Regions from separate parts of the Mesorhizobium sp. B2-5-13 genome, predicted to be linked through region 2. Evidence: predicted binding sites of a transcription regulator. Region 2 holds the regulator's gene; the other holds the start of a gene.
The links. The regulator PhoB, encoded in region 2, activates phosphate uptake and scavenging genes when phosphate is short. The targets are predictions, from matches to a motif close to TGTCATNNANCTGTCAT.
Positions count from the first base shown of each region.

Region 1 (4,121 bases), on a different contig from region 2:
GGTTTCGGCGGACAGTTCGCGCTCGATCAAGGCCGACACCATCATGCCACCCGGCGTCCCTGCCGCCATACGGTGCGTACGACCGGAACGTGATCGTCGACGCGCACGCGCACCAGATCGGCGCGGCGTCCCTGCTCGATGACACCGCGGTCGTCAAGGCCGACGGCCTGCGCCGGGTTCTTCGAAACCATGGCGACGGCCTGCGGCAGCGAAATGCCTTCGACCATGTCACCGAGGAAGAAGGCCGACTGGATCAGGCTGAAGGGGATGTAATCGGAGGACAGGATGTCGAGCAGGCCGTCGCTGGCCAAGGTGCGGGCCGAGACATTGCCCGAATGCGAGGCGCCGCGCATGACATTGGGCGCGCCCATCAGCACGCCGAGCCCGGCGGCCTTCGAGGCCCGCGCCGCTTCCTCGGTGGTCGGGAACTCGGCCACCCGCACGCCCTGCTCGATGGCCTCGTCGACATGGGCCGACGTGGCGTCGTCGTGGCTGGCGAGCACGATGCCGCGCTCCTGGCAGGCGGCGGCGATGAAGACGCGGTTCGGTCCGGAGTTGCGTGCCGATTCGTCCATCCGCTTCTCGCAGAATTTCTGGAAGTCGCGATCCGAGAGTTTCAGCTTGCGCTGGTAGTAGTAGGCATAGGTTTCCAGATTGACGAACTGGCGCTGGCCCGGCGCATGGTCCATCAGCGATGCCAGCCTGACCCGCTCGTCGCCGTCGAAATTGGCGAATGCCTTGAGGCAATCCGGCGCTGAAACCTCGCAGCGAAGATGCAGGAAATGATCGGCCCGCAGACGGTCCTGCGCAACGCTGTCCTCGATCGCATCGGCCAGCTTGCGGATGTCGTCCAATGTCAGGTCGGCGTCTTCGTCCATGCCGACGCGGAGCGCGTCGAGCACGGTGGTGATGCCGGCGGTCGCGACCTGCGCGTCATGGGCAAGCACCGCGGCGATCGGGTTCCAGCGCACTTTCGGCCGCGGCGCGTAATGGCCTTCGAGATGATCGGTGTGGAGTTCGACCAGCCCGGGAATGATATAGTCGCCGCCCATGTCCTCGCCGATGCGGCCAGTGCCAGCATCGATGCCGGCGATAAAGCCGTCGCGCAGCACCAGTGAACCCTCGACGATCTCGTCGGCAAGAACGATGCGGGCGTTGGAAAGGACAGTTTCGACGGTCATTGCGGGTAGTCCTTGGTTCTTGCAGTCGGGTTCGTTCAGGCGATTTTCCGGGCCGGACGGCGTCCGAGCCCGTGCTGGGAAAGCGCCATGAACGGCGCACCGGGTTCGGGTTCGACAAACAATGTCAGCGCATCCACCAGCACGGGCTGGCGCAACACATCGGCGAAAAGGCTGTCGATCGCCGCGCGCAGCCGGGGGCTTTCCTGCGGTCCGGCTCGGCCGGACAGGGTCATGTGGAAGCGGAAGGTGTCGAAGACATAGGGGTAACCCCATTGGCAGAGATTGCGAAACTCGGCCGGCTTCAGCGAATCCGGACTGCGCCGCTCGATCTCGGCCTCGCTCAACGGAGCGCGAAACCGGTCGAAATCGCGCACGACGTCGTCGGCGAAGCGGTTGAGCGGAGGCAGCGGACCATCCGGCACAAGCGCGAAGAAGCCGTCGATCTGGCTGACGACAAGGCGCGGGACCGTCACGACAGGCGTTGCTTCGGCAAAACGGTCGAGCGCCGCGCGCAGCGAAGCCTCGGTCTCTGTGGCAGCCAGGTGGAAGGGCGCTTTCAGCGTGGCATGAAAGCCATAGCGGCGCGCCGAAGCGGTGTGGAAGGCCACTTCCGCCGCAGACAAGTCGGCAACGGCCTCAACAGGCCTGGTCGCGGCACCAAACGGGTCGCGGCCCAGCCAGTTGGCGGCGATTCGCGCCAGCGGCTCGTCCTGCCGGGGAGTGAAATAAATGGCATAACGCATGGGAAGTCCTCGTTAAAGCGCGCCGCGTTTGAAGTGAGGGTGCGACGCGCTTTAAGTCTTCATTTGGTGCATGTCGTCGTCCCAAAACCGCTACGCACTTTTGGGCGACATGCACTGGAACCGTTGCCATAGGTGATTTCCATGACGGATTGACGAAGCTTTGAAGGGTTTTCGAAGGCAAATCGACCCTCAGGGTCGTTAGCCGACGATTTTTCAAAGCTGGACCAATAGGTTCAGCCGGAAACGCAGAGCGGTCAGGCCTTCATCAACCATTCGTGCTCGGGCGCATTGTGGAATTTCCACGTCCGCTTCGGCCCGGCCATCACATTGAGATAATAGAGGTCATAGCCGTGGCAGGCGGCACAGGGATGATAGCCCCTGGGCACCAGCACCACGTCGCCGTCCTCGATCGCCATGGCTTCGTCCAGCGCGCGCCGGCCATCCTTGTCGGCGTCGGTATAGACGCGCTGGAAGGCAAAGCCCTGCGGCGGGTTGAGGCGGTGGTAGTAGGTCTCCTCGAGATAGGATTCAGCGGGCAGGTTGTCCTGGTCATGCTTGTGCGGCGGGTAGCTCGACGTGTGGCCGCCGGGCGTGATGACCTCGACCACCAGCAATGAGTCGGCGGGCTGGCCTTCCGGCAGGATGTTGGTGACGTAGCGCGTGTTGGTGCCCTTGCCCCGCACCTCCTGGCCGAGATCGTCCGGTCCGATCACCCGGACCGGCAGGCCGCCGCCAAGGCCGGGCGCCGAGCACACGCCAAGTTCCAGCTCGGTATCGGCCGTCACCGACCAGTCCGATCCCTGCGGCACGTAGACGGACCACGGCTTGCCCTCGAAAGGCGACATGCGCTCGCCGAGCAGGCCGAGGTCCTTGCCGGCGGCTGTCGCGGTACCCTTGCCGGTCACGAACACCAGGCAGACTTCACGGTCGTCCGTCTTTCCCGAGGCGCTTTCGCCTGGTTTCAGCCGATGCAGGTCGAAACCGACATAAGTCCAGCCGGCGCTTTTCGGCGTCACATGCGCGACGCGGCCATGGCCCTTGTCGGCTTTGACGAGCAGTTTGGACATTTTGTCTCTCCTGTTCCAGTGGCTTGACGGGTTGCAGCTTGTCCAGGCCGACGATTTCACCGGTTGTTCAAAAGGATCATCGCAGACGCCTCAGATTGGCCGAGGCGCTGCAAGTTAATCGCCTACGCGACCAGTCACTCCTTCGGTTCGGGCTCGGCCTCTTTTTCTTCAGCCGGCTTATAGAGATAAAAAAACTGCCAGGCGCCGTAGCCGGCGAAACCGAGCGCGATCACGCCCCAGAACGGCGTGCCGGAAGCGAATTCGATCACCGACCAGATCAGGCAGACCGCGACGACGGCGATGCGCCGCCAAAGCGGGCGGAAGAACGGGTGTTCATAATCTTTCATCGCGCCATCCGTAACTCAGCAATCTGCCTCAGATAGACCGCGCGGCACCGTGAATCCAGCCTTCAGGCACTCGGAAAGCCTTGTGTCTCGACGGTGTAGCCGGCATCCGTCATCACCCGCATCAGCTCCTTGTAGCCGACCTCAGCCATCTTGAGCGGCGGGTTCTTCCTGGGATCCTGCTCGGCCTCGACCACGAACCAGCCTTCATAGCCATGATCCGCGAAGCGCTGCACGATGGCGCCAAAATCGAGCGAACCGTCGCCCGGCACGGTGAAGGCGCCGAGCGCCACGGCGTCGAGAAAGGACTGCTTCGTACGGTCGAGCTTGTCGATCACATCCATGCGCACATCCTTCACATGGACATGGCTGATGCGCTTGTGATGGTTGTCGATGGCGCGCAGCACGTCGCCGCCGGCAAACGCGAGGTGTCCGGCATCGAGCAGCAGCGGGATGCCTTCGCCGGAATGGCGCATGAGGGCATCGAGCTCCGGCTCGGTCTCGACCACGGCCGCCATGTGATGGTGATAGGAAAGCGGCATGCCTTGCTCGGCGCACCATTCTCCGAATTCCGTCAGGCGCCGCGCGTAGGCTTTCATCTCATCACTGGTGAGCTTCGGCTTGGTGGCGAGCGGCTTGGATCGGTCGCCCTGGATCGAGCGGCCGACCTCGCCATAGACGATGCAAGGCGCGTCAACCGCCTTGAACAAGTCGATCATCGGCTGGATGCGGTCCTTGTTGGCAGCCATTTCTTCGTCGACCAGCGTGCCCGAGAACCAGCCGCCG
Region 1 covers NZ_VFUI01000035.1:12,502-16,622, reverse strand. Annotated here, with positions in the region: gene phnN (phosphonate metabolism protein/1,5-bisphosphokinase (PRPP-forming) PhnN) at 1-45, opposite strand, end outside; gene FJ434_RS28460 (alpha-D-ribose 1-methylphosphonate 5-triphosphate diphosphatase) at 42-1,181, opposite strand; gene FJ434_RS28455 (DUF1045 domain-containing protein) at 1,217-1,924, opposite strand; gene iolB (5-deoxy-glucuronate isomerase) at 2,179-2,991, opposite strand; gene FJ434_RS28445 (DUF3329 domain-containing protein) at 3,126-3,338, opposite strand; gene iolE (myo-inosose-2 dehydratase) at 3,401-4,121, opposite strand, start outside.
Region 1: FJ434_RS28455 (DUF1045 domain-containing protein) is a predicted target of PhoB. The motif match lies at 2,066-2,082, and genes of this name have one in related genera.

Region 2 (18,885 bases):
CCGGCGGCGGCGACGGAACCATCTCAGCCGCGGCTGCCAGGCTGATGGGCAAGAAAAAGGCGCTCGCCATATTGCCGGCCGGCACGATGAACCTGTTCGCGCGCGGTCTCGGCATTCCGCAGTCGCTCGATGCCGCGCTGGAATCCTTCGCCGACGGCGAAATCATTTCGGTCGACATGGCCACGGCCAATGGCCAGCCATTCGTTCATCAGTTCTCGATCGGCATGCATGCCAAGATGGTGCAACTGCGCCAGAAGATGGAATTCGGGTCGCGCCTGGGTAAGATCGGTGCTTCAGCCAAGGCCGCCTGGGCGACGATCAAGAACCCCCCGGCAATGAACGTTACGCTCCGCATTGGCGACGCCGAGGTGACGGCGCGCATATCGGGCATCGGCGTCACCAACAATCTGTTCGGCGAAGGCCATTTGCCTTATGCCGACAACCCTGCGGGCGGCGTGCTTGGCATCTACGTCACGGTGGCGCAACAGCGCGCTGAACTGGTCAAGTTCTTCTTCAACATGGCGCGCGGCAAATGGCGCGACAACGAGCACGTCGAAATCCATCAGGCCGACCGTGCAGTGCTGAAAATCCACTCCGGCGGCAGAAAATTTCGCGCCGTGATGGATGGCGAACTGGTCAGGCTCGATCGTGAGACGATTATCGAAATCAAACCCGGAGCCCTCAATGTACTGGTGCCGGCCAGCGTGGCCCAGGCGAAGGCAGCCTGATGCGGTGTGACGCCACGGGAGCCGCGATTTTAGCCGGAGGGCGCCGGGCCGGAATCCGGCGGAGCGGGGACGTGATGTTCGCCTGTGTTCGGGGCTTTGATCAACTCGCCGTAGATCTCGGAGACGCCCCAGGCGATGAGCGCAAGCAGCAGTCCGGCGATCAGGATTTGGAACCCGTGCCAACCCCATCGCCCCTGACGCGCTTTGTTTTCGGGAATGTTCTTGGTCATGGCGGTTCCTCGTCCGGTTTCGCGTCGGCTGGCCCGATCGGCAAATCACGATCGGGTAACGGTCCCTCGCAAGGATGGTTCCGGCTGCAAGGTTGTCTCGGGTCGGCGAGGACATCAAGGCAAGCCGTTGGAGACTTCGTTGGATACCGGGTGGAAACGGTGTCCAGCGCGACGGCGTCTTCGCCGAGATATTGATGGCGCTGGAAGATCTGCCGAAGTGACACGAGGCGGGCCGGCCGGCGCTGCTATCCCTCGCCGGCATCCGGACGGTCGGCGTCGGACTTCACGTTCTCGCGGTAGATGGCATAGGCCGCGAGTGCCACGGCCGGACCAAGAATAATCCCGAGCCCACCTTTTCCCTTGAGTCCACCTTTTCCCTTGAGCCCACTTTTTCCCTTGAGCAATGTCGGTAGCACCGCGAGCGCGGCCGTAATGCCGATCGCCTTCATGTCGGCCTTGCGCCGCCTTGCTTCGCGGCGGACCTGGGCGCCCGACACCAGCCGATGGATCAGAACAATAAGGCCCGCGATCACCAGGAAGCCGACACCGAAACCAACCGCGGCAGCCAGCGATCCATAGCGCGCCGATGTCCAGATGTAAGCCGCCCCGACCAGGAAGCCGAGGCCGCAGAATGCCGCCAGCGCTGCAAGCGCATAGACGGTGGCCGCTGTGCGCGCACGGCGCATCACAGCCATGGTCTCACCCGAGGCGAAACCCGAGAGCAGGGAAGCCAGCAGTCCCATCTCGGCGAAACTAGCGACGCGCGAGCAGCGCGAACAGGAAGCCGATGCCAGCGGCGATTGCCAGCGACGTTACCGGCTTTTCGCGTACGCTTGCCACCATCTGCGCCTCGATATCCCTGGCATTGCCGCGCAGGCTGTCGAAGGCGGCCTCCCCTTGGGCGCGCAACTGCTCGACGCCTTCGGCCGCCGCCCGGCGCGCTGTGCCGTAACCGTGTTGACCGGTCTGGGCCAACTGTTTGGTGAGCTTGTCGATATCGGCCTTCAACTGCCTGATGTCGGCTTCAAGATCCGAATTCGTCCGGCCTTCGTTGGCGGTTTTCCCTGCGGCGGTTGCCATTGCTTAACTCCTTGTGATTGCTCGGTTTCAAACGCGCCGTGCGCTTCAAGGTTCCGATGCCGGGGCAAACTAGCCGAAAACCCGGTCATGCGCACCCGATCCCCCGCCTCTGGCAAGAAGCGCTGCGTCAGGTCAGCGGCCGGTAACGGCCATTGCTCGCAAGGATATTGCCGATTTGAAAAACCGCACTCGGTCTTGCTGGGCATTTCGCCCGCTTGCAAATGCCTGCCGCGGCAGGTCCGTTCTACGCGCTTGCCTGAGATTGGCCTTTCATCGGCGCCGTGTATCTTTTTTAAATGACAACACACCGAATTGCGATCATGACTCCCGACGTTTCAAGGAGCAATTGCCTGTGCCTCAATTACTCGACGGATTGCGCATTCTTGTCCTGGAGGATGAATACCTCATAGCCATGGATGTCGAGCAACTCTGCCGCGACCACGGTGCAAGCGAGGTGGTGGTTGCCCGCGACCTGGCCGAGGTCGATGGCCGGAAGGTCGCGACGGATTTCGACGCGGCCATTGTCGATCTAGTGCTGGGCGGTGCCTCGACGCTTGAATTCGCCGCGGGTCTGCGTGAAACCGGCGTCCCGTTCGTTTTCGCGTCCGGCTATTCGGATACGGACGAGATCAAGACGTCATTCCCCGGGGTGAGGCTGGTCACCAAGCCCTATTCAGGCGAAGACCTCGTCGAAGCCGTGGCGCTGGCCTACGGTCGCGGCTCCCCTGACTGACGCGACACGTCCGCATCGCCGTTATTCGGCCCGCGTTCAATGCGCCGCCGTCCCCGTGACCTGAGCCGAGATCGCATCGGGGCCATACTCGTCCTCGCCGGAGATTTTCAGGATTTCCTGCAGGCGCGTGCGGGCCCTGCTGACGCGGCTCTTGATCGTTCCGACCGCGCAACCGCAGATTTCGGCGGCCTCCTCATAGGAGAAGCCCGAAGCGCCGATCAGGATGATGGCTTCGCGCTGGTCCTCCGGCAATTGCTCGAGAGCGCCGCGAAAATCCTTGAGGTCGAGTTGGCCGTGCTGGGCAGGGTGCACTGCAAGCCGGGCCGTCATGATGCCGTCGCTGTCCTGCACCTCGCGGCCGCGCTTGCGCATTTGCGAATAGAATTCATTGCGCAGGATCGTGAAAAGCCACGCCTTGAGGTTGGTGCCGGGCTGAAAGCTCTCATGCTTGTCCCAGGCCTTGACCAGCGTTTCCTGAACGAGATCGTCGGCCTTGTCGGCATTCTGAGTCAGCGACACGGCAAAAGCCCGCAAGCTTGGGATTGCCCCAAGCAAATCGGTCTTGAAGCCTTGGGAGACCGCTGCCATGCCTCAGTCCTTCTTCTGTGCGGGTTCGGCCTGTTCCAGTTGGCTGAGCAACCGGGCGAAGCGATCCGGCACATTGTCGGAGACCAGCTCGTCATAATATTGTTTGAGTTTGCGCCCGATTTCGGAGTTCGGCCCAAGAGGGTCGCCGACGCCGTTCCGGCGCCTGCCCGCGGCGCCAGCCAGAATATCTTTCGTCATATCCTTCATTTCGCCCTTTTATTCCCAGAGCTCAAGCCGCTCATACATAACACGAGACAAGCGCTACCCTCGTCTGGTTTGCCCAACCCGACGTCCAAACGCCATTGCCACTGATTCGTTCCATATCGGCGGAACTTTTTCGGGAAAGCGGCGTTATTTCCACCGGGCTTGCAATCAGTGACCTGCAATGCATCCAACCGCGTCATCTGAGGGAGACGTCCATCATGAGCTTGTCCGCCACCATCGCTCCGCATCTGCCGTTCCTGCGGCGCTTCTCGCGTGCCGTCTCGGGATCGCAGGAGAGCGGCGACGCGCTGGTCGCCGCGATGCTTGAGGCCATCATTGCCGATGTCGACATCTTCCCGGAGGCGTCGAGTGACCGGATCGCCTTGTACAAGGTTTTTGCCAAGCTCTTCACATCCGTTGCCATCCGCGTTCCGCAGGAGCAGTCACAATCGGCTTGGGAGCAGCGCGCGGCCGCCAATCTCAATGCGATCGCGCCGCTTCCCCGCCAGGCCTTCCTGCTGGTTGCCGTCGAAGGTTTCAGCGAGGACGAGGCGGCCGAAATCCTCGACGTCGGCGACCAGCAGTTCTCCGAGCTGCTCGCCCAGGCAAGCAACGAGATTTCCCGTCAGGTGGCGACCGACGTGCTGATCATCGAGGATGAGCCGCTGATCGCCATGGACATAGAGGAGATGGTCGAAAGCCTCGGTCATCGGGTCGTGGGAACGGCGCGCACCCATGCCGAAGCGGTGACGATGTTCGGCAAGACCCGGCCGAAGATGGTCCTGGCCGATATCCAGCTCGCCGACGGCAGTTCAGGCATCGAGGCGGTAAACGAAATGCTCTCTTCGACATCGGTGCCGGTGATCTTCATCACCGCCTTTCCCGAACGTCTCCTGACCGGAGAGCGCCCCGAACCCGCCTTCCTCGTGACCAAGCCGTTCAATCCCGACATGGTCAAGGCGCTGATCAGCCAGGCGTTGTTCTTCGACCGGCAGGCCAAGGCTGCCGCATAGATCGCTGCCTCGGACGCAGGACGGAGACATCAAGGCCGCTGGATGCGATTGTTTCCGGTGGCCTTTTTGACAAGCCGGATCGGCCACCGGCGAATTTCCGGCCCGCGCTGCCGGAACGATTTGCAAGCACCGTCTTTTTCGGTGAATGGTGGAACAAACCGCATCCACCCACGTTTTTACCGCATCATTGGAAGGAGATGAGCCATGCTTTACTGGGCGCTCGTATTTCTGGTCGTGGCGATTATCGCCGGCGCGCTTGGTTTCGGCGGCATTGCCGGCACCTCCGCCGGTATCGCGCAGATATTGTTCTTCATCTTCCTGGCTTTCCTGATCATTTCGCTTCTGGCCGGCCTGTTCAGGCGGGCGTGAGCCTGGCGAGTTATCAGGCGAACACTGGAAGCCGCACCCCTCAAACGGTTTCCAGCCACCGCCGGGCGGCGTCCTTCAATGGATACCGTCCGGCGGACCGCTTTTAGCGGAACCCATTCGACAGTGAGCCGTTCAGCCTGAGTTGGGTGAACAGATTGACCTATGCGCTCCAGGACTTCAGATAACACGGAAGGCGCACGGAGCGATGAAGTCATCGCCATGCACCCCGCTGAAAGCGGCATGCAGCTTGGCCGTGCCCTTCTTCACGCCCTGCACAATGCCGGCATTTCCGTTCTTTACCAGGATCGCGAGATGAAGACCGTATGGGCCCGCAACATGCGCGCGCCCTGGGTCTCCGATGAGGTCGAGGGGAACGGCACCCTGCCGATGGCGCAGGCCGACCGCATCGCCGCCGCCAAGCGCGAGGTGGTCGCGACCGGCGATGCTCAGCGCCTTGAAATCAGTGTCCCGGTCGAGAACGGCGTTCGCTGGTTTCATATCTGGGTCGATGCCGACCGAGGCGATGGTGGCGATGTACAAGGCGTCGTCACCACCATGGTTGAGACGACCGAGCAGAAGCGGCGCGAACAGACATTGACGACGTTGCTGCGTGAAGTCAGCCACCGCTCGAAGAACCTGCTGGCGATCATCCAGAGCATCGCGACCCAGACCGGTCGTTATTCCGACGGCGTCGGCGACTTCCTGACGCGCTTCCGCGGCCGGCTGCAGTCGCTGGCCTCCTCCCAGGATCTGGTGACATCCTCCAACTGGCGAGGGGCAGCCCTTCATGAACTGGTGGCGAGCCAGGTCGGCCGCTACGGAGCGAACCCATCGCACAGCCTTCGCTTCCGTGGCGCCAATCCCTACCTCAATCCCAACGCCGCGCTGCATATTGGCCTGGCGATGCATGAACTTGCCGTCAACTCCGTCAGCTACGGCGCCCTGTCCCGGCCGGACGGTTTCGTCGAGGTCACCGCCGACCTTAACGCCGCCGCCACGGGGGACGTGGCCTTGTCTTTGACATGGGCCGAAACGATAGGGACCGACGACGATGGGGGCGGTCAAAAGCGATTCGGCAGCGTCGCGTTGGAGCGTGTGGTGCCAGCGTCCCTGAACGGAACCGCGAACCTCGATATCGGCGACGGCCACCTCGAATACCGCCTGGTCGTTCCGCACAGCAATTTCGAGACGCAGTGAGAGCCCGGCAAGCAGCGATTCTTAACCGGCTGTTCACCATAAGAGCGAATACTGTTTTTCCCAGATATCGCCGGAACCCACCCCGTTTTCGGACATTGTTGGCAGGCTTGCAGCGCGGTACGGGAGGAACGTCTTGACGGTTGCCGACATGAACAGACTGGAACAAGCCGCCCGGATTTCGATGGGCGAATTTCAGGAATCCGAATCCTCCGCAAGAACACTCCCTGAAGCAGGCAAGGGTTTGATGAAGGGGCTCGTTCTTGCGCTGGCCGCGATAATGTCGTTGGCCGTTCTTTGGCAGTTGAGCTGACTTAGGTCCTGCTCACCTCACCGTGCGCGCTGTTGAAATCGCCGATCGGTTAACGCGGGGGCACCTTCGACCGTGAGAGCCCCGTTGGAATGACAGGAACTTTTTGACGATGTCCGTCGTTATTGCGGCCAGAGGAACATCTGTCATGCAACACATAACCGCGTTGGCCGAATGCCGGGAATTGCAGGTCCCTGTCAGTGTTTTTGCGACTGCTGACGAATGCAACGCTGAGCGCCCCTTCGCGATGGGCGACGTACAGGGGCAGGCGCAGCATGTCGTCACCGAATGCCTCGCGGTCGATCCTGCGTCGGAGGACGAGTACGATCAAATTGTCTGCAAGATGCGGCCAGACGGTAGCCTTAACGCTTCGTTGACCATTTCCGACCTCCGCCCAGGAAAAGACGACGTTAATCAACAATAAATTGCAGCAGCAAAGGCCGTCGTTTCGTGCTAAACGGCGGTTGGAGCTTACTAAAGTGTGGACACAAGTGAGGAGTGACTCTATGCGGAAAATACTTATTGCCATGGTTGCGGTGGTCGCCGTCAGCGGCTGCACCACGACCGAGCAGGACGTCGTCGGCGGCGGCTTGATCGGTGCGGGCGTAGGCGGGTTGGTCGGCGGCGGCAAGGGCGCGCTGATAGGCGCGGCCGTCGGTGCCGGGTCCGGCCTGCTGGTTCGCAACCTGCGCAACGGCTACTGCCAGTATCGCGATCATCGCGGACGTATCTATACGGCCCGCTGCAACTAATTCAGCGATTAGAGCAATCAGGAGCGGCTCGGCGATTTCTATCAAACGCTGAACCGCTCTAATGGAATACAAAACCGGGGGCCATATCCGGCCTCCGGATTTTCGTGGCCGTTGCCGATCGGCAGGATTTCAGCCGACCAGCGGAATTCTGATTTCCACCTTCAGGCCGTCAGCCTGGAAATCCCGCTTGATCGTGCCGCGCAATTCGCGGGTGACGTTGAGGTCGATCAGTTTCGTACCGAATCCGGTCACGGCCGGCGCCTCGATCTTGTTTTTTCCAGCTTCCCGCCAGTTCAGCGCCAGGATCCGCTCGCGTCCACGCCCTTCCAGCGACCAGTCCACTTTCAGCGCCCAATCCCCCTTGGACGAATTCGCGGAATTGCCGGCTTCACCATATTTCAGCGCATTGGTGGCGAGTTCATGAAAGGTCAGGCCAAGCGCCTGCGTTGTGGTTTCATCGAGCAGCACCTCCGGGCCTGACAGGAGCCCCTCCGGCAACTCCTTGCCGAACACCTGGCCGAGCTCGATGCGCAGCAGGTCGGCAAGGTCGGCTTTCTGCCAGCGTGAGCGCGTCAACATGTCCTGCGAGGCGGCCATCGCCTGCAGCCTGGCCGAGAAGGAATTGGAGAACTCATTGACGTCGGTTGCCCGCGACGCCGTCTGCCGGGCGATCGCCAGCACCCTGGTGATCGAGTTCTTGATGCGATGCCTCATCTCCTGCAGCATCAGGTCCTTTTCGAGCAGGCTCTTTTCCGTTGTTTCATGCAAGGCCGACACCGCGTCGTAGGCTCGCTCCTGATAGCGCGCCACCAGCGCGATGGCGCCGGCCAGGAGCAGGCCGAACAGTCCCAGCATCACAGGGATGGCGCGCGACGAGGGTTGCGAGAAGGCACTGGTCGGCCTGAACAACACGGTCCACGGGCGCCCCGCCACGGTCATCTTGCGGGTGACCAGCAGCCGGTCTCCCAAGGATGAAGCCGGTGGCGTCTCCGAGCGGAACAACAGATTGTCGCTGTTTGCCGTTCCGTCATAGATCTCTGTGTTGACCGGCAGCAGCGGCGCGCGGCTCAGCGCGATCTGGAACAGATCCCGGGCGCGGAAGGCGGCATAGAGAAAGCCGGCGGTCGAGGAGCGCGATGCGTTGATGACCTCCGGCGCCGTTTCGACGTTGAGCCGCACGAAGACCAGGAAGCCGGTGAAGGTCTGCGCGGCACCCGTGCCCTGGCCGAGCTGCACCAGCCCACTTGCATGCTGTTGGTCGTCGGCCATCGCCTTTTCGATCGCCGCGCGCCGCACCGGCTCGCTGAACATGTCGTAGCCGATGCTGGCCTGGTTGGACGGATCCAGCGGCTCGAAAAGCGCAATCGGCGTGCGCCAGGGCTGCGTCGTATCGGGATAGACCGGATGGCTGGCGCCGAAATCGTGGAGGATGTCGCGTTCGACCGTTTCCTCGTCGCCCGTCTTGACCAGCCGCAGGAAGCCGATGCCGCGCAGGCCGCCGAAATTGCTGTCGACATCCAGCGCCTTGAAGAAGGCCTTGAACTCGTTCTGGGAAATATCGCCGTTGCGCGCGTCGAACAGGGCCTTCGTCGAGCGCAGCAGCGACAGATGCAGGTCGATGCGGCTCTCGATCCGATTGAGGGCGTCATCGGCCGCCCCTTCGAACTTGATGCGGGCGGCTTCCTGCGTCGCGAAATAAGCGAATCCCGCCATGGTCATGCTGATCAATGCAACGGCAATGAACGCGACGATTGGAAAAAGCTTCTTCAACGGATGATGCGGTCCACGATCAAATAGGACCTTTATGGGCAAGTCGCCGGGCCAACACAATGGTCAGGCCAAGCCATCGTGATCACTGGCATATCATGTGAACGGCAACGGCGCGTGCCCGAGCAGCCTGGCCGGCCTCAGGCGGCGATCTTCAGCGCACCCGGCCCCGGTATGGCACCTGGAGGACATTTACCCAGGATGATCATGCCCAGCACCTCGTCCTGGGTGACATCCGTGGTGCGTGCCGTGCCGACGACCTGACCGTTCTTCATCACGCAGACCCGGTCGGCAAGCTCGAACACGTCGTGGATGTCGTGGCTGATCAGGAAGATGCCGATGCCGTCGGACTTGAGCTGCCTGACCAGTTCGCCGACCTGTGCCGTTTCCTGGGGGCCGAGTGCCGCCGTCGGCTCGTCCATGATCAGGATGCGGGCGTTGAACAGGATGGCGCGTGCGATCGCCACTGACTGGCGCTGTCCGCCCGATAGTTTGATCACCGGTTCCTTGAAACGCTGGAAGCGAGGATTGAGCCGCCCCATCACCTTGCGCGCCTCGGCCTCCATGGCGACGTCGTCGAGCGTGCCCCAGGCGGTCATCAGCTCGCGGCCGAGGAACAGATTGGCGGCGGCATCGACATTGTCTGCCAACGCCAGCGTCTGGTAGATCGTCTCGATGCCGTAATTCTTGGCGTCGCGCGGGTTGGAGATCGCTGCCTCCTCGCCATTGACGAATATCTGGCCGGAGTCGCGCTTGTAGGCGCCGGACAGGATCTTGATCAGCGTCGACTTGCCGGCGCCGTTGTGGCCGAGCAGCGCCACGACCTCGCCGGGGAAAAGATCGATCGAGGCGTCGTCGACGGCACGGATGCCGCCGAATGCGATCGAGATATTACGCATGTCGACCAGCGCGGTGGCTGCAGTAGCAGTCTTGTCAATCACGGTGATGCCTCCCTAAACGCGCTTGCGGTAAACGGTGTCGAGCCACACCGCGATGACCAGCACGGCGCCGACGACGATGCTCTGCAGAGGCGAATCGACGCCGAGCAGCACCATGCCCGACTGCAGCGACTGCATCAGCAACGCGCCGAGCATGGCGCCGATGATCGTTCCCGAGCCGCCGGCAAGCGACGTGCCGCCGATGACGGCCGCGGCAATGACGAGCAGCTCATCCAATGTTCCAAGCACATTGGTGGCCGAGTTCTGCCGGGCCGACGAAATGGCGGCGGCGATCGTGGCCAGCACGCCCATGATCATGAACACCTTCATGGTGATCCAGCGCGTGTTGATGCCGGCGAGGTTGGCCGCTTCCGGATTGCCGCCGATGGCAAAGACATAACGGCCGAAACGGGTGCGTTTTGTGATGAAGGTCATGACCAGACCGACGGCGACGGCCATCAATACCGGTATGGCGATGCCGTGGGCGATGAATAGCCCGCCCTCCGGCACGGTGATGTTGTTGGCGGCCGCGTACCGGTTCACGATGCCGATCGGCCACGGATAGGAGTTGGCCAGCCACACCGCGCCCATGATGACGGCACAGGTGACGACGCCGAGCAGCGTCTCGGCCCAGATCGGCCGCAGCGGGAAGCGGAACCGCTTTCGTTGCACCCGCCCGTTGAACAGCGCAAACACGACGGCCAGGCAGGCGACGATGCCTACGACCCAGCTCCAGGTCGCACCGATCGATCCGGCCGGTCCGCCGCCCATCAGCTGGAAGGTGGCGTCGAGCGGTGCCACCGTCTGGCCGCTGGTGACCCACCAGGCGGCACCGCGCCAGACCAGCAGGCCGCCCAGCGTGACGATGAAGGCCGGCACTTCGAGATAGGCGATGACGAAGCCCTGGAAGGCGCCGATCAAAAGGCCGAGCGCCAGGCCGATGACCAGTGCCAGCACCCAGATCCATGGATTGCCGAGTTCAAGCCCCACGAACCGGACCAGGAAATGCACCTGGGCAAAGCCCATGACCATGCCGATCAGGCCCTCGGCGGAACCGACGGACAGGTCGATGTTGCGCATGACGATGACCAGCACCATGCCGCAGGCCATGATTGCGACCGCGGACGTCTGCACCGACAGATTCCACAGATTGCGCGGCGTCAGAAACGTGCGGCTGTCGAAATCGAACGGATTGACGCCAAGACGCAAGCTCGAAATCACATGCAGCGCGACCCAGATCAGCAGCAGGGCGCCGATCATGCCGAGCATACGGGTGTCGATCTCGGTCGCTTTCAGGAACCGGGCAACCGCGCCGAGTTCCGAGGCGCGCGCGGTATCGGCCTGCAGGTTGGACATCGTGTCGGTCATGATTTCCTCCAACCGGCTGGCCGTCTGACACGGATGCCGAACCCAGCCTAGAAGCTATCCGCGTGATGCGGAAACACAAATCTTTTTGAGAAAACGCCGCGGCTTGGGGGCCGCGGCGCCTTCATTCTTCAAGCGGTCAAACTCAGTTGCAGGCCGCGACGCTGCCGGCGGCGACGCCCGCGCAGACTTCGTCCTTCTTGATCCAGCCGGCGTCGATGACGAGGTTGAGATTGTCCTTGGTGATGGCGACCGGGGTCAGGAACAGCGACTTGACGGTGTTGCCGCCAGGCGTCGTGAAGTCCTTCGCGCCGGCGATGTCGGTCATCTTCTTGCCGTCGGCGAGCTGCGAGGCGATCTCGGCGGCGTTCTTGCCGAGTTCACGCGCATCCTTCCACACCGACACAGTCTGGGTGCCGAGCGCGATGCGGTTGAGCGCGGCGTGGTCGCCGTCCTGGCCAGAGACCGGCACGGTGCCGGCGAGCCCCTGCGCCGTCAGCGCCGCGACGACGCCGCCGGCGGTGCCGTCATTGGCCGCGACCACGGCATCGACCTTATTGTCGTTGGCGGTGAGGAACTGCTCCATGTTCTTCTGGGCGTTGGCGGGCAGCCAGCCGTCCGTATAGGCTTCGCCGACATTCTTGATCTTGCCGCTGTCGATGGCTTCCTTCAGCACTTCCATCGAGCCCGAGAACAGGAAGTCGGCATTCGGGTCGGCACCCGAGCCCTTGATGAAGACGTAATTGCCTTCAGGCTTCACCTTGAACACCTCGCGAGCCTGCATGCGGCCGACTTCCTTGTTGTCGAAGGTCAGGTAGAAGACGTCCTTGTTCTCGATCAGGCGGTCATAGCCGACGACCGGAATGCCCTCGTCGAGCGCCTTCTGCACCGCTGGGCCGATGGCCGAAGCATCCTGCGCCAGGATGATCAGCGAATTGGCGCCCTGGGAAATCAGGCTTTCGACATCGGTCAGCTGCTTGCCGGGATTGGACTGCGCATCGGCGGAAATGTACTTGTCGCCCGCGGCCTCGATCGCTTTCTTCATGGCGGCCTCGTCGGTCTTCCAGCGCTCTTCCTGGAAATTCGACCACGAAACGCCGATGACCTTGTCCTTCGCCTGCGCCACCGACGCCAGCGTCAGCGACATGGCGACACCCGCCAGGATGGCGACTGTGAATCTCTTCATGATATATCCTCCCTGCGCCGCGTATGGCGCGACCAAACTGGCCCGAAGGCCGGCACAAAGGCCCTATTTTTTCGAGCCTCGAAAAAACACTGATCCATCGTCGGAACACTGTCAACATCGATTCTGATGGATTTTGAGGTGCCGGGAACCTTTTTTCGAGTCCCGCAATAAATAAATGACAGCTCCTGCCGCATCTGCCAGTATTCGGCCCATTGCCGGAGAGGTTCGAGGGGGTGTCAAGAACCGCGGCGACGGGGAGGATGTGGGAAGCATGTCGGTAGGAATCCGCCACGACGATCTGCGCCGGCGCAACCGCGCCATGGTGATTGCAGCCGTGCGTCAGGGTGGTCAGCCCTCGCGCACCGAGATCGCCGCCACCACCGGCCTCAGCCACTCGACCATATCGGCGATATCAGCCGACCTGATCGACGAGGGTATCCTGACCGAAGGCAAGCCGAACGAAGCCGGTTCACTGAAACGCGGCCGGCCGCAGGTTGGCCTTGGCCTCAACCCCGAGGCCGCGGCTGTGATGACCGTGGTGCTGTCACTGAATTTCCTGTCCGTCGCCGTCATCGATTATTCCGGCCAGGTGATCGCCGAGGAACAGCGCCGGCTGGACACGCTGACCATGTCGCGCGAGGCGCTGATCGGCGAATGCACGGCAATAGTGCGGCGGCGCCTCGAGGACCCCGATCTCGACGTCCGCAGTATTGCCCGCATCGCGCTGGCGATCCAGGGCATCACCGACAGCGAGGCGCGTGCGATGCTGTGGTCGCCGATCACGCCGCAGACGGACATTCCCTTCGCCGACATACTTGAAGCCGAGTTCGGCATCCCCGCTACCATGGAGAACGACTGCAACATGATGGCGGTGGCGCTGCGCTGGCGCGACCCCGAACGCTACCGCGACGACTTCATCGCCATCCTGCTCTCGCACGGCATCGGCATGGGCCTGGTGCTGAAGGGCGAGCTGTTCACCGGCACGCATTCATCGGGAGGCGAGTTCGGCCACATGATCCATCGCCCGGGAGGCGCGCTCTGCCGCTGCGGACGGCGCGGCTGCGTCGAGGCCTATGCCGGCAACTACGCCATCTGGCGCAACGCCAGGCAGCTTGGCGAGGACGCCGAACCGGTCGCAGATGTCAGCGATGCGCAGATGCGGACACTCGCCGCGACGGCAAGGGAGAAAGACGGACCGGAGCGCGAAGCCTATCGCAAGGCCGGCGAGGCGCTGGGCTATGGGCTGGGCAGCCTGTTCGCGCTGATCGATCCCGCACCCGTCGCCATGGTCGGCGTCAGCGCCGCCGCCTTCGACCTGATCGAGCCGGCCTTGCGCGAGGCCATCGGCCAGACCGCCGGCGGCCAGCATTCGGAATCGATTTCCTTCGACACCGAGCCGAACGAGCTGCCGCTCATCCGCGAAGGTTGCGCTATGCGCGCATTGACCTTCGTGGACCAGGAGATTTTCGCGCCGGGCGTGCTGGCGAGGCCCGGCGTTCCGGGCAAGAATGTAGCCTGATTTCAGTCTTCGCGGATCGCGTAGCCGGCGCCGCGAATGGTGCGGATCACGTCCGGCATACGGCCGTTGTTGACCGCCTTGCGCAGCCGGCCGACATGCACGTCCACGGTGCGTTCATCGATATAGATCGTCTCGCCCCAGACATTGTCGAGCAGCTGGCTGCGCGAGAACACGCGGCCGGGATGACGCATCATGAATTCGAGCAGGCGGAACTCGGTCGGTCCGAGCCGGATCTCGCTCTTCTTGCGATAGACCCGGTGCGATTCCCGGTCGAGCACGATGTCGCCGACCTTGAGCACGCTGGACAGCACTTCCGGCTTGGCGCGGCGCAGCAGCGCCTTGACCCGGGCCATGAATTCCGGTGTCGAGAACGGCTTGACCAGATAGTCGTCGGCACCGGTCGAGAGGCCGCGCACGCGGTCGCTCTCCTCGCCGCGCGCCGTCAACATGATGATCGGCAGCCTCTCGGTCTCGGGCCGCATTCGCAGGCGCCGACAGAGTTCGATGCCGGAAACCGCCGGCACCATCCAGTCGAGCACCAGGAGGTCGGGCACGTTCTCCTGGAGGCGGATCTCGGCTTCGTCGCCGCGTGTCACCACCTCGACCTGGTAGCCTTCCGATTCCAGATTGTAGCGGAGAAGCACGCCGAGCGGCTCCTCGTCCTCCACCACCATGATGCGTGGCGCGATCATCGATTGATCATCCCTGCCGTCAAGCCGCCGGCACCGACATCGCCGTCTCGTCCTGCTTCGGACGGTTGGCGGGCAGTTGCGTGCCGGTCAGCACATAATATGCATTCTCGGCGATGTTGGTCACGTGGTCGCCGATGCGTTCGAGATTCTTGGCGCAGAACAAAAGATGCGTGCAAGCCGTGATGTTGCGGGGATCCTCCATCATGTAGGTCAGGAGTTCGCGGAACACCGAAGTGTATTTGATGTCGATGCGTTCGTCGTCATTCCTGAGCTTGGCGAGGGCGGCGGCATCGCCTGCCGCGTATTCCTCGACTACCCCCTGCACCTGGATCAGCACCAGCTGCGCCATGGAATCGATCGAGTGCGACAGATCGCGCGGGGTGGCGGTAAGGCCGACGGAGCCGACGCGCTTGGCAATGTTCTTGGCAAGGTCGCCGATGCGTTCGAGATCGCCCGCCATGCGGATGGAGCCGACGACATGACGCAGATCGTCGGCCATCGGCTGGCGCTTGGCGATCAGGGTGATGGCGCGATCGTCGAGTTCGCGCTGGCGCGCGTCCATGATGGCGTCGTCGGAGACGACGCGCTGTGCCAGCGCATTGTCGGAATTCAGCAGCGCCTTGGTGGCGCCGCCGACCATCGTGCCGGCAAGATCGCCCATGTCGCTGATCAGCTTGCTGATCTGTCCGAGATCCTCGTCGAAGGCTGCGACTGTGTGTTCGGCCATGATCCTGGTCCTCGTATGCGTGAGATCAGCCGAAGCGGCCGGTGATGTAGTCCTGCGTGCGCTTCTCGCGAGGCGACGTGAAGATCTTCTCGGTCTTGTCGAATTCGACCAGCTCGCCCAGATACATGAAAGCCGTCTGCTTCGAGACGCGCGCGGCCTGCTGCATGTTGTGGGTGACGATGACGATCGTGTAGTCGGCCTGCAACTCGTCGATCAGTTCCTCGATCTTGGCGGTCGACAATGGGTCGAGCGCCGAGGCCGGCTCGTCGAGCAGGATGACCTCCGGCTTCACCGCCACGGTGCGGGCGATGCAAAGCCGCTGCTGCTGGCCGCCCGACAGGCTGAGGCCGCTGGCATTGAGCTTGTCCTTGACCTCGTTCCACAGCGCGGCGCGCTTCAGCGCCTGCTCGACACGGCCGTCCATCTCGGCCTTGCCGATCTTCTCATAGAGCCTGACGCCGAAGGCGATGTTCTCATAGATCGACATCGGGAACGGCGTCGGCTTCTGGAACACCATGCCGATCTTGGTGCGCAACAGGTTGAGATCCTGCGAGCGGTCGAGAACGTTCTGGCCGTCGAGCAGCACCTGACCCTCGGCGGTCTGCTTGGGGTAGAGTTCGTAGATGCGGTTGAAGACGCGCAGCAGCGTCGACTTTCCGCAACCCGACGGTCCAATGAAGGCCGTCACGCTGCGCTCGGGCAGCGACAGCGTGATGTCTTTCAGCGCCTTCGACTGGCCGTAGTAGAAATTGAGGTTCTTGACCTCGATCTTCGCCTTGGCGGCCGCCTCGGTGGCAATCGTCATGTCTGGAGACAACATCTGGCTCATTTGTCCTCTCTGCGTCCGGTCAGGCTGCGCGCGAAGATGCTGAGCGCGAGAACCGTCAATGTGATTATGAGTGCGCCGGTCCAGGCCAGTTGCTGCCATTCCTCGTAGGGGCTGAGAGCGAACTGAAAAATGGTAACCGGCAGGCTGGCCATCGGCGCGTTGAGGTTGCTCGACCAGAACTGGTTGTTCAGCGCCGTGAAAAGAAGCGGCGCCGTCTCGCCGGAAATGCGGGCGATGGCCAGCAATATGCCGGTGACGATGCCGGACATCGCCGCGCGGTAGGCCACCGAACGGATCACCACCCAGCGTGGCGCGCCAATCGCCGTGCCGGCCTCGCGCAAGGCGTTCGGCACAAGGTTGAGCATGTCCTCGGTGGTGCGCACGACCACGGGGATGACCAGGATGGCCAGCGCGACGGCGCCGGCGATGGCCGAGAAATGCCCCATCGGCCGCACCATCAATTCGTAGACGAACAGACCAATGATGATCGATGGCGCCGACAGCAGGATGTCGTTGATAAAGCGTACCACGGTGGTGAGTTTCGAAAAGCGGCCGTATTCGGCCATGTAGGTGCCGGCCAGCACGCCGATCGGCGTGCCGACGACGATCCCGATGATGGTCATCACGATGCTGCCGTAGATGGCGTTGAGCAGGCCACCGGCATCACCGGGCGGCGGGGTCATTTCGGTGAACACCGAGAGCGAAACGCCCGACAGACCCTTATAGAGCAGCGCGCCGAGGATCAGCGCCAGCCAGGCAAGGCCGATGCCGGCGGCGATGACGCAGAGCGTCATCATCACGCCGTTCTTGCGCTTGCGGCTCTGGTGAAGCGATGCGGCTGTCGACATCGGTCAGACTCCGGTACGGGCATCGATGCGCATCAGCATGTACCGGGCGATGGCAAGGATGAGGAAGGTGATGACGAACAGGATCAGGCCGAGCGCCACCAGCGAGGAGGTGTAGAGATCGCCGACGGCTTCGGTGAATTCGTTGGCGATGGTTGCCGAGATCGTCGTTGCCGGCGCGAACAGCGAGGCGCTGATCCGGTGGGCGTTGCCGATGACGAAGGTGACCGCCATGGTTTCACCGAGCGCACGGCCGAGAGCAAGCATGACGCCGCCCATGATGCCGATGCGGGTGTAGGGGACGACGACCCGGCGTGTTACCTCCCAGGTCGTGCAGCCAATGCCGTAGGCGGACTCCTTCAGCACCGGCGGCACCGTGTCGAACACATCCTTGGTGATCGAGGTGATGAAAGGCAGGATCATGATGGCCAGGATCATCGCCGAGGTCAGCAGGCCAATGCCATAAGGGGGCCCGGCGAACAGGCTGTTAAGGCCGGGAATGCCATGGAACACGCTGATGATGAAAGGTTGCACTGTCGTCTGCAGGAACGGTGCCAGCACGAACAGGCCCCAGATGCCGTAGATGATCGAAGGAATGCCGGCCAGCAGTTCCACCGCCATGCCGATCGGGCGCCGAAGCGGACGCGGGCAAAGCTCGGTGAGAAAAATGGCGATGCCGATGCCGAGCGGCACGGCGATCAGGATAGCGATGGCCGAAGTGATGATGGTGCCATAGATCGGCGCCAGGGCGCCGAATTTCTCGGTGACGGGATTCCAGCTCTCGGTGGTCAGAAAGGAGAAGCCGAAGGTCGACAGTGCCTGCCAGGAACCGGCGAACAAGGAGATGGCAACACCGCCGAGCAGCACCAGCACGAGAATGGCGGCGGCGCGGGTCAGCCCATGGAAGATCGAATCGGTCAACGCGAACCGTCTGACGATGGCGTCGCGTGAACCTCGAATGGCTGGCAAGGCTTCCTGGGCAGCGCTCATGTCAAGCTCGGCTCTTTGTGTTGATTGAAAAGGAGCGCCGCGGGGCGGCGCTCCTCCAGAAAGATATTACTCGCCGGCGTAGACGGGCTTGCCGCCGGCCTTGATGTCGGCCTTCCACGAAGCCTTGATCAGGTCGACGACGCTGTCGGGGATCGACACGTAGTCGAGCGCCTTGGCGGTTTCCTTGCCGTCCTTGTAGGCCCAGGCAAAGAACTTCAGCGCTTCGCCGGTGGCAGCGGCATCGTCCGGAGCCTTGTGGATCAGCACCCAGGTCGAGGCGGCGATCGGCCAGGTGGCGTCGCCGGGCTCGTTGGTGATGATGACGTTGAAGTTCTTCGCGCCCTTGAAGTCGGCATTCGAAGCGGCGGCGCCGAAGGATTCGAGCGACGGCTCGACGACCTTGCCGGCTGCATTCACCATCTTGGAGTAGGACAGCTTGTTCTGCTTGGCATAGGCATATTCGACGTAGCCGATGCCGCCGTCGGTCTGCTTGACGGTGTTGGCAACGCCTTCGCTGCCCTTGGCGCCGACGCCGGTTGGCCATTCGACGGCCGTGTCCGAACCAACCTTGTCCTTCCAGTCGGGCGACAGTTTCACCAGGTAGTCGGTGAAGTTGAAGGTCGTGCCCGAACCGTCCGAGCGATGCACGACCGCGATCGCGGTCGACGGCAGGGTGAGCGAGGGGTTCAGCGCCTTGATCGCGGCGTCGTCCCAGGTGGTGATGGCGCCGAGATAGATCTGGGCCAGCGTCTTGCCGTCGAGGACGAGTTCGCCCGGCTTGATGCCCGTAAGGTTGACGATCGGCACGATACCGCCCATCACCATC
Region 2 covers NZ_VFUI01000007.1:55,762-74,646, reverse strand. Annotated here, with positions in the region: gene FJ434_RS14115 (diacylglycerol kinase family protein) at 1-728, shown strand, start outside; gene FJ434_RS14110 (hypothetical protein) at 758-958, opposite strand; gene FJ434_RS14105 (hypothetical protein) at 1,204-1,701, opposite strand; gene FJ434_RS14100 (DUF883 family protein) at 1,712-2,038, opposite strand; gene FJ434_RS14095 (response regulator) at 2,391-2,771, shown strand; gene FJ434_RS14090 (RNA polymerase sigma factor) at 2,808-3,359, opposite strand; gene FJ434_RS14085 (NepR family anti-sigma factor) at 3,363-3,566, opposite strand; gene FJ434_RS14080 (response regulator) at 3,782-4,576, shown strand; gene FJ434_RS14075 (DUF1328 domain-containing protein) at 4,781-4,945, shown strand; gene FJ434_RS14070 (sensor histidine kinase) at 5,108-6,142, shown strand; gene FJ434_RS29780 (hypothetical protein) at 6,276-6,452, shown strand; gene FJ434_RS14065 (hypothetical protein) at 6,598-6,873, shown strand; gene FJ434_RS14060 (YMGG-like glycine zipper-containing protein) at 6,956-7,201, shown strand; gene FJ434_RS14055 (CHASE domain-containing protein) at 7,331-8,971, opposite strand; gene FJ434_RS14050 (ATP-binding cassette domain-containing protein) at 9,109-9,867, opposite strand; gene FJ434_RS14045 (sugar ABC transporter permease) at 9,922-11,274, opposite strand; gene xylF (D-xylose ABC transporter substrate-binding protein) at 11,417-12,457, opposite strand; gene FJ434_RS14035 (ROK family protein) at 12,729-13,976, shown strand; gene phoB (phosphate regulon transcriptional regulator PhoB) at 13,979-14,668, opposite strand; gene phoU (phosphate signaling complex protein PhoU) at 14,688-15,395, opposite strand; gene pstB (phosphate ABC transporter ATP-binding protein PstB) at 15,421-16,224, opposite strand; gene pstA (phosphate ABC transporter permease PstA) at 16,221-17,072, opposite strand; gene pstC (phosphate ABC transporter permease subunit PstC) at 17,076-18,059, opposite strand; gene pstS (phosphate ABC transporter substrate-binding protein PstS) at 18,126-18,885, opposite strand, start outside.